Regions from separate parts of the Georgenia soli genome, predicted to be linked through region 2. Evidence: riboswitches for the same ligand, from Rfam matches in the RefSeq annotation. Region 2 holds a riboswitch; the other holds the start of a gene.

Region 1 (5,693 bases), 1.4 Mb from region 2:
AGGCCCTGGTCAGACAGGACCCGGCAGACCGACTCGACCGAGCGGCCCTGGGCGTGCTGGGAGCGGATGAACTCCATGATCATCGGTTTCGGGGGTCGAGCTCCCCCGCGAAGAAAGTCGCCGCGGACCTCAGGATCGCGTTGTCCTCCTCCAGGCGCCGCACCCGCGCCTTGAGCGCCTTGATCTCCTCGCGTTCCTGGGTCGTCATCCCGTCCCGGGCGCCGGCGTCGACATCGCCCTGACGCACCCACCCCCGCAACGTCTCCCGGGACATCCCCAGACGCGCCGCGACCGCCTCGCACGCCTTGGTGATCGACCCGTACTCCGGGACCTGCTCCCTGACCATCCGCACCGCGCGCTCCTTCGCCGCGGCGTCGTACTGCTTCGGCATACCTGCATCCTTCCTCGCAAGAAACGATGCGGCACACAAACCCGAACGCTTCACCGCCGCCCACCTCGGCATCCTGCTGTGCTGGCACCACCACGACTACGTCCACCAACGCAACATCACCATCCAACGCGTCGGCGACCAGTGGATCTTCACCCGCCCCGACGGCACCACCATCACCACCATCCGCGCCGCCTGACCCGGCACAACGACAACGCGCCGGACACGCACGCACCGGAAGAGCATCGCCGCACCAGCGAGGGCCGCAGACCCACGGTCTGCGGCCCTCGCTCGCCGGTGACGCCTCGCCCTTCTCACCGGCCCCGCAGCACGAGCCCTGCCTACCGAAGCAAGCAGGGCAGCCAGCAGCGCCGGCTCCGACGGAGCGCCCGGTTCAGGCCACCGGCACAGCGGCCAGTCGACTCGCCGGGCCGTGAACGCGAGAGGCGGCAGTAGTGCGGACAGAACCGTTCCGCGTGCCGTGCCCACCGGCGGCGCGCCTGACGTCGTCGGGACGACGCGGGGTCGGGCGGGAGGCGACCGTGTGCTCCTCGACGAGGCCACGGGCGCGAAGCTCCGGCACGACACCCTTCAGCAGCGCGGCCACGTCGGCGGGAACCGACCCCGGCAGCACGACGAACCCGTCTGCCGCGCCCGCACTCACCCAGGTCTCGACCACGTCTGCGACGTCGGTGACGGTGCCGTAGGCGCGGAGCGCTCCCGCCCAGGACGCCTGGTCCCCGTCGATGTCGGCGATCAGCCCGGCCCGCTCCTCGGCGCTGGCCCGGTCCTGCGAGACGACGGCGTGCAGGTCGACGAGGACGCGCACGTCGTCCTCCCGGCCGGCGGCGCGGGCCGCCGCACGGACCGCGTAGCGCAGCTCGCGCGCCCAGCCGAGGTCCTCCTCGCGGATGCGCACGATGTCCGCGTGCGCGCCGGCCAGCGCGACATCCTGCTCGCCCGAGACCTGCAGCACCACGCTCGGGCGCGGCGAGCGCGTACGCGCCCCGGCGATCGAACGGGACACCCCTGGCAGCGACCGCGCGAGGTTCTCACCGCCGCCGGCGAGCTGGAGGCCTGTCCACGTGCCGTGCTCTCGGGACACCTGCGCCAGCTCACCGGCCACAACGCCGAGGTCGGCGCGCCCGGCGGGAACGCTGGGAATCAGGCCGGCTGACCCGGCGTGCGGGCTGATGCGCCGCGCGGCGACGACGGGGTCGAGCCAGTCGTCGCGGCGGACCGCCCGGTCGGAGCGCAGCCGGAACTGCTCGCCGAGAGAGACGAAATCGACGCCGCTGTGGTGCGCGGCGCGGGTGTAGGACGCCAGCTTGGCGAGGTCGCACTTCTCGACCGGCAGGTCGGCGGAGAGTCCCGTCGCGGACGTCGAGACTCCAAGGCCGGTGAGGTCCAGGCCGATGGTGGCGCGCGGAGTGTTGGAGGTACGGGTGGGCAGCAGAGAGACAGTCATGGTGCACGTCCAAGGTGTCGTCGCGCGGTCGCGCGCAGGCAGGAAGGAGGCTGACCGAGCCGGTCCACGCCACAGGCGTCTCACTCGCCCGGGTGTGGGCTCAGGTCAGGGGTGATGCGTCGGCGCGCAGTTCAGCGCCGGGGCATCGCGGAGGAACGTCGTTCAGGCGGACATTCGCGAACGACAGCACATGCACATGCACATGGAGCGGCCAGCAGAGAAGACGTTCTGCCTAGGGCTCGTGTGCGCGTTCATGTCGTTCCGGTTCCTTCGTGCTCATGCACCTGGAGGTGCGTGTCGTTGCCCTCACGGGCCAGGTCGTCACCCCGGGGCACCCCCCGCACGTGGGGGGTTGCCGACCAGCAAGCCGGGACTTAGCGCACTTACGTGCGCACTGGTGCTCGAGACCTGGAGGTGACGTTAGGCCAGCGATACTTCAGGTGTCAACGAACGGCGTGTCGCCACGGGATGCGATGACGCCGCCGTGAGGGGCACCCCGGGCGGCCCGCTGCCCCTGGGACCGCGCGTTCGGACCGCGCGTTCGGGCCGTGCTCCTGGGGACCACGCCGAAGGGCCGGGCACCCGAAAGGTGCCCGGCCCGGCGACCGCGCTCAGCTCTTCGCCGGGTTCTCCGGCTCTCCGAGCGAGAGCATCAGTCGGTTCGCCCAGTTGAAGAACGCCGCCCCGTGAACGAGGTCGGCGATCTCGAGATCGTCGAGCCCCTGCTCCCGAAGATCTCTGACCTCCTGCTCACCGAAGCCGACCGGGGTGCGGGTCAGCGCCACGGAGGCCGCGACGACGGCGTTCCAACGTGGGCCGAGGTCCGCCCCGACGCCCTCGTCGAGCAGCTGCTGGACGTCGTCGGGTCGGCGGGAGTGGTGGCTGGCGAACCGCGCGTGGACCGACGCGCAGAAGACACAGCCGTTGAGCCGACTCGTAGCGGCGGCCGCCAGCTCGCGCTCCGCACGGGGCAAGCCGCCCTTGGTGTTGTAGAAGATGTCGTTGTCCGTGCGGGTGCGCGCGCCCAGCACCTCGGGGTCGCGGGCCAGCAGCGCGAAGTAGGGGCTTTCCGCGCGGCGACGGTCGACCACACCGTCCCAGTGCCGCTCCGTGAACTTCTCCACCGCCAGAGGCTCCAGCCAGGGAACCCAGCCGAGGTTCTCCTGCGTGAACTTCTCGGGCCGCTCCAGGTCTGGGTAGGTGGTGACCTGCTCCGCGGCGCTGACCGTCTCGGTGGCGATCGTCTTCTCGGTGGACATCAGCGAGCTCCTTCCGACCCGGCGGCGGCGAGCTGGCGCAGCCCGTGCACCACCCGTACCTGGAACGCGAGGAACGCCACGAGCTGGGAGAGCGTGACGATCCCCGTGGTGGACCAGCCCTTCGTCAGCAGGCGGTCGAGGGCCTCGGGCGTCGCCTCCCGCGGGCGGAGCACCAGCAGCTGGGCGTGCTCGAGCGCGGCCGAGAGGCGACCGCCGAGCACCGCCTCCGCGGCCGCCTCGAACGACGGCCCCGGCCGGCTCTCCGGCGCGAGCCCGGGCTCGCGGTAGATCCCGTAGGGCCCGTTGCCCCGGGCACGAGCGACCTCCTCGTCGACCGCCCCGACGACGACGTAGCCGCTTCCCCCGCCGACGGCGGCGAGCCGCGTCGCGTAGTAGTCCCGCAGGTCCTCGGAACCGTGCAGCCCGACGACGAACGTGGCGACGGCGAGCCGTTCCGCGACCGAGATCTGGGAGTCGTCGACCGGGTGGAACAGCGCCTCGTAGGCCTTCTGCGCGTTCGCACGTGCCTCCGGCCGCGCCGCGCGGATCTGGTCCAGCCGGTCACCGGGACGGACACCGAGGAGGTGGTCGACGACGTCGGCCGGTTCTACGATCCCGCCGTAACCCGGCGAGCCCGGATCGGTTCTCACGTCGGTGGCCGGGCCGGCCGGGGTGGTCAATGGGGTCATCTCTCTCCTCACAGAGCAGTGCTGACGAGCGGGGCGGCGTCGGCGCGTGCTGCCGAACCGGGGAACGGGGAGGCATCGCTGTGCGACGCAGTGGTGGCGAGCGGGGCGGCAGCGGCGTGCGGAGCAGCACCCGCGGACGGGTCAATCTCGGCGGACGGGCCCCTGGTGGCCCAGCCCAGGGCGGGGGCGACCTCCGTGGCGATCAGCTCGACGGAGCGCAGGACGTCCTCGTGGGGCGGGTCGATCGAGTGCACCTGGAAGCTGACGTCCGTGGCGCGGGCGAGCGCCGTGTCCTGCCGCAGCAGCTCCACGACCTCGTCGGGCGTCCCGACGTAGCTGTCCGTGCGCCGGATGACGGTGTCGAGGTCGTCGATCGGCAGGTCGTGCCTGATCGCCCGCAGCTTCTCGACCGCACGGAACAGACCGGCGCCCGCGAGCACCCGCGCCCGCTGCCGGTCCTCCGTGACGAACAGGGTGCGCGAGGCGAGGATCCGCGGCTCGACCCCCGTGGGCAGCGCCGCGAGGTAGGCGTCGATCACCGGGTGCTGGATCTCGCTCAGCGAGGCGTCCGGCGCGCCGGCCGGGCGGGGCTGCGTGCGCGAGAGCATGAGCCCGTCGCCGGCCGCGCCCGCCCGCTCGGCGCCGGCGGCGGAGAACGTGGCCTGCCACAGCCGCTGCGCCAGCCCTGGCGCCGGCGGATAGAGCTGGTTGTGCGGGTGGCCGAGGTCCCCACCGGCCAGCGCGCCGCGCAGGACGTCGAGGTGCGCCGCGTGCACAGCGTGCTTGTCGGCCACGTCGAGGCCGAACGCCGAGAACGACTTCGGCGTCCCGCCGGAGCCGAGCCCCAGCTCGAGGCGCCCGCCGGAGAGCACGTCCAGCACCGAGGCATCCTCGGCCACCCGCACCGGGTTCTCCAGCGGCAGGGTGATGATCGCCGTGCCCAGGCGGATGCGCTCCGTCACGGCGGCGAGATGGCTCAGCAGCACGAGCGGCGAGGGCAGCCCGCCCTCGTCGCCGTCGAAGTGGTGCTGCGCCACCCACGCGGCGTCGAACCCCAGCCGTTCTGCCAGCTGCACCTGCTCGACGGCGTTGCGGTAGCGCTCCGCCGGGGGAGCGTAGTCGAGGACGCGCGTGAAGATCCCCAGTCGTGTGGTCATCGTGACTGCTCCTGCTCGGTGGTCGGTGCGGCGTGCCGCGTGATCGGGGCGGCGTGGTGCTCGCTGGCCGGGTCGGCGCCCCGCGTGATCGGGGCGGCGTGGTGCTCGCCGGCCGGGTCGGTGCGCCGCGCGGTGGACCCGGTGCGGACGCCGCGCCCGGGGATGGCCGCCAGCAGTGCGGCCGTGTACTCGTGCTCCGGCCGGGCGAAGACCTGCTCCGTCCGCCCCTGCTCGACGACCTTCCCGGCCCGCATGACCGACACGGTGTCGGAGATCTGCCGCACCACCGCCAGGTCGTGCGAGATGAACAGGTAGGTCAGGCCGAGGTCCGTCTGCAGCTCGCCGAGAAGGTCGAGGATCTGCGCCTGGACGCTGACGTCCAGCGCGGAGACGGCCTCGTCCAGCACCAGCAGCCGCGGCTGGAGTACGAGGGCCCGGGCGATGGCGACCCGCTGTCGCTGCCCGCCGGACAGTTCCGCCGGCCGGCGCCGGAGGACATCGGCCGGCAGCGCCACCCGCTCGACCGTCTCCGCCGCGCGGGCCGCGCGCGCCGACCGGCCGGGTCGCTCGCCGCGCGGGAGGTTGCGCAGCGGCTCGGCGACGATCTCCGCGATGCTCTGGCGCGGGTCGAGCGAGGAGAACGGGTTCTGGTACACGAGCTGCGTCCCCCGGCGGAACCGCCGCAGCGCCTCCCCCCGCAGACCGGTGACCTGCTCCCCCTCGACGACGACG
Region 2 (5,693 bases):
CGGCCGGACCACCCGCCCGCCGGCGGCTCCCCCGACAGAGCGGATCCTCGCCGCGCTGCCCGGGTCCCGCCCCCTGCTGATCGTCGTCTGGGGTCTGGTGCCGTGGCTCAACCTCGCCGCGGTGGCTCTCCTGGCCCCGTCGTGGCCCGGCGGGATCCCGTGGGGAGAGGTGCTCAACAGAACGGCGACGTCCTTCGCCGTCGTCCTCTCGCTCTGGGGCGTCTCCCGCATCACCGAGGAGCTCCGGCGGCTGCAGGTGAGGCTGACGGACTCGGTCGAGGAGGCGCGGCCGGACGTGGAGCACCTCTTCCGCGGCCTCGACAGCGTGACCGCCCCGCTCGTCCTCCTGGCGGCGACCGGCGTCGTGCTGCCGCTGGACGAGATGGTCCGCGCCGAGCCCGGGGCGGCCCTGATCCAGGGCGTCACGTGGGTGGTGATCGGCATCCCGCTCTGCACGGCGTTCTGGGTGTACGTGGCGCTCCAGCTCGGCCTGATCCGCCTCGGACGCGGGCACGTGACGCTGCGGGACTACGACGGCGACCGCACCCTCGGGCTCCAGCCGGTGGGCCGCCTCGCGTTCACGGGGTTCTGGCTGATCCTGGGCAGCGTCGGCCCGGTGGTGCTGACCGGTCTGTCCGACCTTCCCGTGACGCTCGTCGGCGCGGGCGTGCTGGTGGCCGCCGTGGCGCTGTTCTTCCTCTCCCTGAGCGACCTTCATCGGCAGATGGTGGCCGTCAAGGAACGCGAGCGCGCGCAGGCGACGGAGCTCTACCGGCAGGCGTACCGGGACCTACGGGGAGCTCCGACCCTCGACGTCCTCCAGCAGCACGCCGGCCTCCTCGGTGCCGCCGAGAGCCTGGAGCGACGGGCCGAGCGCATCCAGGAGTGGCCGTTCGACGAGGGCACCTTCGCCCGGGTGGTGACGATCGCCTCCAGCGCCGGGGCCACGATCCTCGCGCGCCTGCTTCTCGCGCCCACGGGACTCTAGACGGCGGCCCGCTCCGCCGTCGGGACGACGACGGCGAGCCGCCGCGTCAGGGCGACGGCGAGCTGGGACGTCGCGACGGTCTGGGCCACGATGACCGCGGGGAAGGCGAGCAGCACCACCAGAGTCAGGGCCAGCGCGCCCGGCCCCGCCGACATGAAGCCGGTCCGGTCCTCCTGCAGCGGGATGTTGACGCTCTGGAACACCAGGAGCGCAGCGCCCAGCACGAGCAGCACCGTGCCCGCGCGGCGCCGACCGAGCGCCGTGACGATCGCGCCCGGCAGCATGACCATCGCGAAGATCAGGAGCACGCCCAGCGTGCCGGTGGTGGAGAAGCGGGGGGCGTCCCCGCTGAGCACCACGAGCAGCCGCATGAGCACGCGGGCCACACCGCCCGCCAGAACCCCGAGGACGACGGCGGCCAGCGCACCGGCCGCGACCCGGGAGCCGATCTGTCGGAGCATTCCGCCGTCCGTTCCGTCACGCCGGTCCTCGTCGACCGCACGGTCCAGGAGCGTAGCCAGCGCCCGCCCCTGCGGTCAGCCACCAGAAATGGGGAGGTCGGCGGGCTGCGGGTCCCGATGTCGGCGCGGGTCGGTAGGGTGCGTGGTGGTCAAGAGGACCAGCGCCACGCCCTCCGGCGTGCTGGTCCGGCAACCGCGCGACGCGCACGGTGCCCCCGGAGGAAGACCCGCCCGCGCCGCCCGGCGCGAGAAGAGCGCTGACCCAGGAGAGCTTCCATGAGCCCCACCCCGTCCTTCCCCGGCCACGACGGCGGAGCCGCGGCCGTCCCGGACCGCGAGTGCACGCGCCCCGGGCCGTGCCGGTCCTACCGCGCCGGGCACCTCATCCACTTCATCCACGCCGGGTTCATCCGGCGGACGCCCTGGGGCTGGCGCGACGGCGTCGTCCGGGCGTCGGGCGAGGACAACGTCGCCGTCGTCGACTACCTCGACGGCTCCGGCACGGCCGAGATCTGGCAGCACCACGACCTCTCGGTCGTCGCGCCGCCCGGCTCCCCGGTTCGGCTGCACGAGCGCTACTACGCGCTGGAGTCCGGGGACGCGATCCTCAACGTGCTGCTCCTGCGCGGCGTCGGGCCCGTGCCGGAGCCCGAGACGCCGGAGCTGTGGGCGGGCGAGGGCGACCCGATCTTCGTCGACCTCGCGACCGGCCGGGGGGTGCGGGCACCCCGCCGCTGAGCGGGCGACCGTGGGACGATCCCCGGCATGACGAATCAGGACGTGCGGCCGGCTGACGCCGCCCGGGACGTGCCCACGCCGGACGGCGCCGACCGCACGACGCCCGGGCGGCGCACCCCGCCGTCCCCGCTCGACACGGTGGCCGCGGAACGCATGTGGACCGCGTACGCGGCCGCCCACCCGGAGGCGGTGGCGGCCGCGCCGCAGCACACCGTGGACCGGTTCGGCGACTCCGCCGAGCTGTCCGACGAGCTGCTCGGTCTCGTGCTCCACGGCCCGAAGCGCGCCACCGCCGACCTCGTGTCCGAGTTCCTCGCGCGCGGCGAGAGGCTGCCCCAGGTCGGCTCCCACTGGGTGGCGTGCGACGGCGCCGGAGTGCCGCGCGCCGTGCTGCGCAGCACCGAGCTGCGGCTGGGGACCATCGCCGACGCCGACGAGGCGTTCGCCCGGGACGAGGGCGAGGACGACCGCACCCTGGAGTCGTGGCTGCGCGAGCACCGCCGCTACTGGGAACGCACGTGCGCCGCGCGGGGCGCGCGCTTCACCGACGAGGACGAGATCGTCTTCGAGCGCTTCCGCGTGGTGTGGCCGCCGGAGCTCGCCGACTGAGCCGGTGCTGCCGCCCGGGCCCGGCACCCGGTGGAGAACGTGACCACTCGACGAGAACGAGAACTTGACCGCTCAAGGAGAAGTTGACATCTCACGGAGAGCTTGACCATTCGCGGAGAAGTTGACGTCTCACGGAGAACTTGACCGCTCGCGGAGAAGTTGACGTCTCGCGGGGAGGGGAGCGGGAAGGTCAGGAGAGGGAGTCACGGACGGTTCTTGCCGCCTCGACGAGGTTGGCGAGCGCCGCCGTCGTCTCCTCGTAGCGGCGGGTCTTCAGCCCGCAGTCCGGGTTGACCCACAGCTGCCCGGCGGGCACCGCGTCCAGCGCGGCGGTGAGCAGCCCGGCGATCTCCTCGGTGCTGGGCACGCGCGGGGAGTGGATGTCGTACACGCCAGGGCCGATGCCCCGTCGGAACCCGGCGGCCCGCAGCTGGGGCAGGATCTCCATCCGCGAGCGCGCCGCCTCGATGCTCGTGACGTCGGCGTCCATCTGGTCGATCGCGTCGAGGATCTCGCCGAACTCCGAGTAGCACAGGTGCGTGTGGATCTGGGTCGCCGGCTCCGCCGCCGAGGTCGCCAGCCGGAACGCCCGCACGGCCCACGCCAGGTAGCCGTCGCGGTCGGCGCGCCGCAGCGGCAGCTTCTCGCGCAGCGCCGGCTCGTCCACCTGCACGATGCGGATGCCGGCCGCCTGCAGGTCGGCGATCTCGTCCCGCAGCGCGAGCGCCAGCTGCTGGGCCACCTCGCCGACGGGCAGGTCGTCGCGGACGAAGGACCACGCCAGCATCGTGACCGGTCCGGTGAGCATGCCCTTCACGGGCCGGTCGGTCAGCGACGCGGCGTAGGAGATCCAGGGCAGCGTCATCGGCCTGCGCCGGACGACGTCGCCCCACAGGATCGCCGGCCTCGTGCACCGCGAGCCGTAGGACTGCACCCAGCCGCGCTCGGTGACGACGAACCCGTCGAGCTGCTCGGCGAAGTACTGCACCATGTCGTTGCGCTCCGGCTCGCCGTGGACGAGCACGTCCAGCCCCAGCTCCTCCTGCATCCGGACCACCCGGGCGATCTCGCCGCGCACCGTGTCCTCGTAGGCGGCGCGGTCCAGCTCCCCGCGCCGCAGCGCCGCCCGAGCCCGGCGCAGCTCCGGCGTCTGCGGGAAGGAGCCGATCGTCGTCGTCGCGAGCACCGGCAGGTCGAGGATCTCCCCCTGGGCGGCCACCCGTTCCTCGTACGGCGCCCGCGCCAGATCCTCCCTCGCGCTCGCCGCGACCTGCTCCCGCACGTCGTCCCGGACGACGCCGGAGTGGGCCAGGCGGGAGCGTCTCGCCTCCGCGGCCTCCTCCAGCTCCTCCTCGACCGCCTCGCGCCCCTCCGCCAGCCCCCGCGCGAGCAGCACGACCTCCTCGACCTTCTGGTCGGCGAAGGCCAGCCAGGAGCGCAGCTCAGGAGCCAGGTGCCGCTCGTTCCCGGCGTCGAGCGGCACGTGGAGCAGCGAGCACGATGTGGACACGCCGACCCGGGCGCCCTCGCCGATGCCGTCGCTGAGCGCGGTGAGCAGGTCGAGCGCCCGTTCGAGGTCGGTGCGCCACACGTTGCGCCCGTCGACCACGCCGGCGACGACGACCTTGCCCGCGAGCGCGGCGAGCGTCCCGGCGTCCGGGAGCGGCCCGCGGACGAGGTCGAGCGCGACCGCCTCGACGTGGCTCGCGGCGAGGCGCGGCAGGGCGTCGCCCGGATCGCCGTAGGGGGTGGTGAGGAACAGCGCGGGCCGGGCCGGCCGGGCGAGGCGCTCCGCCAGCTCCTCGAGCACCCGGTCGAACGCGGCCAGCACGCGTCCGCGCGGGACGTCCCAGGTGTCGGCCACGAGCGCCGGCTCGTCGATCTGCACCCACGGCGCACCGAGGTGGGAGAGCTCGCCGAGCAGCTCCGCGTAGGCGGGAAGCACGTCGTCGAGCCGGTCGAGCGGGTGGAACCCCTCGGGGGCGCCGGCGACCGGCTTGGCCAGCAGGAGGAAGGACAGCGGACCGAGGACGACGGGCCGCAGGGTGGCGCCGTCGGCGGCGGCCTCGAGAAACTCGCGCACCACCCGGTCGTCGGCGAGCCGGAGCGGGGTGTCCGGCCCGACCTCGGGCACGAGGTAGTGGTAGTTGGAGTCGAACCACTTGGTCAGCTCCAGCGGCGCGCGGTCCCCGTGGCCGCGGGCGAGGGCGAAGTAGCCCGTGCGGTCCAGGCGACCTCGGTCGTCGAGCAGGTCGGCGAAGCGCTCGGGGATCGCGCCGAGCATGACGGCCGTGTCGAGCACGTGGTCGTAGACGGAGAAGTCCTGCGGGACGGCCGCGTCGTCGCTCGTCAGGCCCAGGAAGGCCAGACGCCGGCGGTTGGCGCCGCGCAGGCTCTCCAGGGCGGCCTCGAGGTCGTCCGGCTCGCTGCGCCCGGCCCAGAACGCCTCGAGCGCCCGCTTGAGCTCGCGGTTGCGCCCGATGCGCGGGTACCCGAGGACGGTGGCCCCCGGGAACCACGGGACGGTGCGGTCGACCTCCTCCGGGCTCGACATCGCGGTCCTCCTCCGGTGCTCGGCTCGGATCCCCGGGTCCTGCGGCGCACGTTAGCGCGCGCGGCCGCCGCCCGCCCGCCCGGTGGCGCCTGTGCCGGCCGTCCCGTCGCCCCGCCCTGCCCGCCCGACGGCGACCTCGGGCCCGCCCACGATCGCGGGGTTGCGCAGGCCGCGGGCGCGCAGGTGCTCGAGCACGTCGAGGGCGGGGCGGTCGTGGTTGAAGGTGTACAGGTGCAGGCCCGGGGCCCCGGCGGCGAGCACGCGGTCGATGAGGGCCAGCGTGGCGTCGATGCCGCGGCGCAGCCGCTCGTGCTCGTCGTCGGTCGCGAGCAGCGCGTCGATG

What was found. A riboswitch is a leader RNA that binds a small molecule or an ion and turns the genes downstream of it on or off. The one in region 2 is predicted to bind S-adenosylmethionine.
Region 1: linked by a shared signal. The riboswitch ahead of ATJ97_RS16835 (LLM class oxidoreductase) and the one ahead of ATJ97_RS10455 (hypothetical protein) in region 2 are both predicted to bind S-adenosylmethionine.

Annotation. Positions count from the first base shown of each region.
Region 1 is NZ_PDJI01000004.1:3,440,232-3,445,924, reverse strand. Features, by position in the region: one part of gene ATJ97_RS16840 (IS3 family transposase) at 1-118, opposite strand, end outside; one part of gene ATJ97_RS16840 (IS3 family transposase) at 118-391, opposite strand; gene ATJ97_RS16835 (LLM class oxidoreductase) at 783-1,856, opposite strand; SAM riboswitch class IV at 2,148-2,265, opposite strand; gene ATJ97_RS16830 (alkylhydroperoxidase domain protein) at 2,468-3,115, opposite strand; gene ATJ97_RS16825 (CMD domain protein) at 3,115-3,804, opposite strand; gene ATJ97_RS16820 (putative FMN-dependent luciferase-like monooxygenase) at 3,813-4,961, opposite strand; gene ATJ97_RS16815 (dipeptide ABC transporter ATP-binding protein) at 4,958-5,693, opposite strand, start outside.
Region 2 is NZ_PDJI01000004.1:2,028,863-2,034,555, forward strand. Features, by position in the region: gene ATJ97_RS10445 (hypothetical protein) at 1-988, shown strand, start outside; gene ATJ97_RS10450 (hypothetical protein) at 985-1,449, opposite strand; SAM riboswitch class IV at 1,597-1,710, shown strand; gene ATJ97_RS10455 (hypothetical protein) at 1,726-2,187, shown strand; gene ATJ97_RS10460 (ASCH domain-containing protein) at 2,341-2,796, shown strand; gene metE (5-methyltetrahydropteroyltriglutamate--homocysteine S-methyltransferase) at 2,987-5,350, opposite strand; gene ATJ97_RS10470 (methylenetetrahydrofolate reductase) at 5,402-5,693, opposite strand, start outside.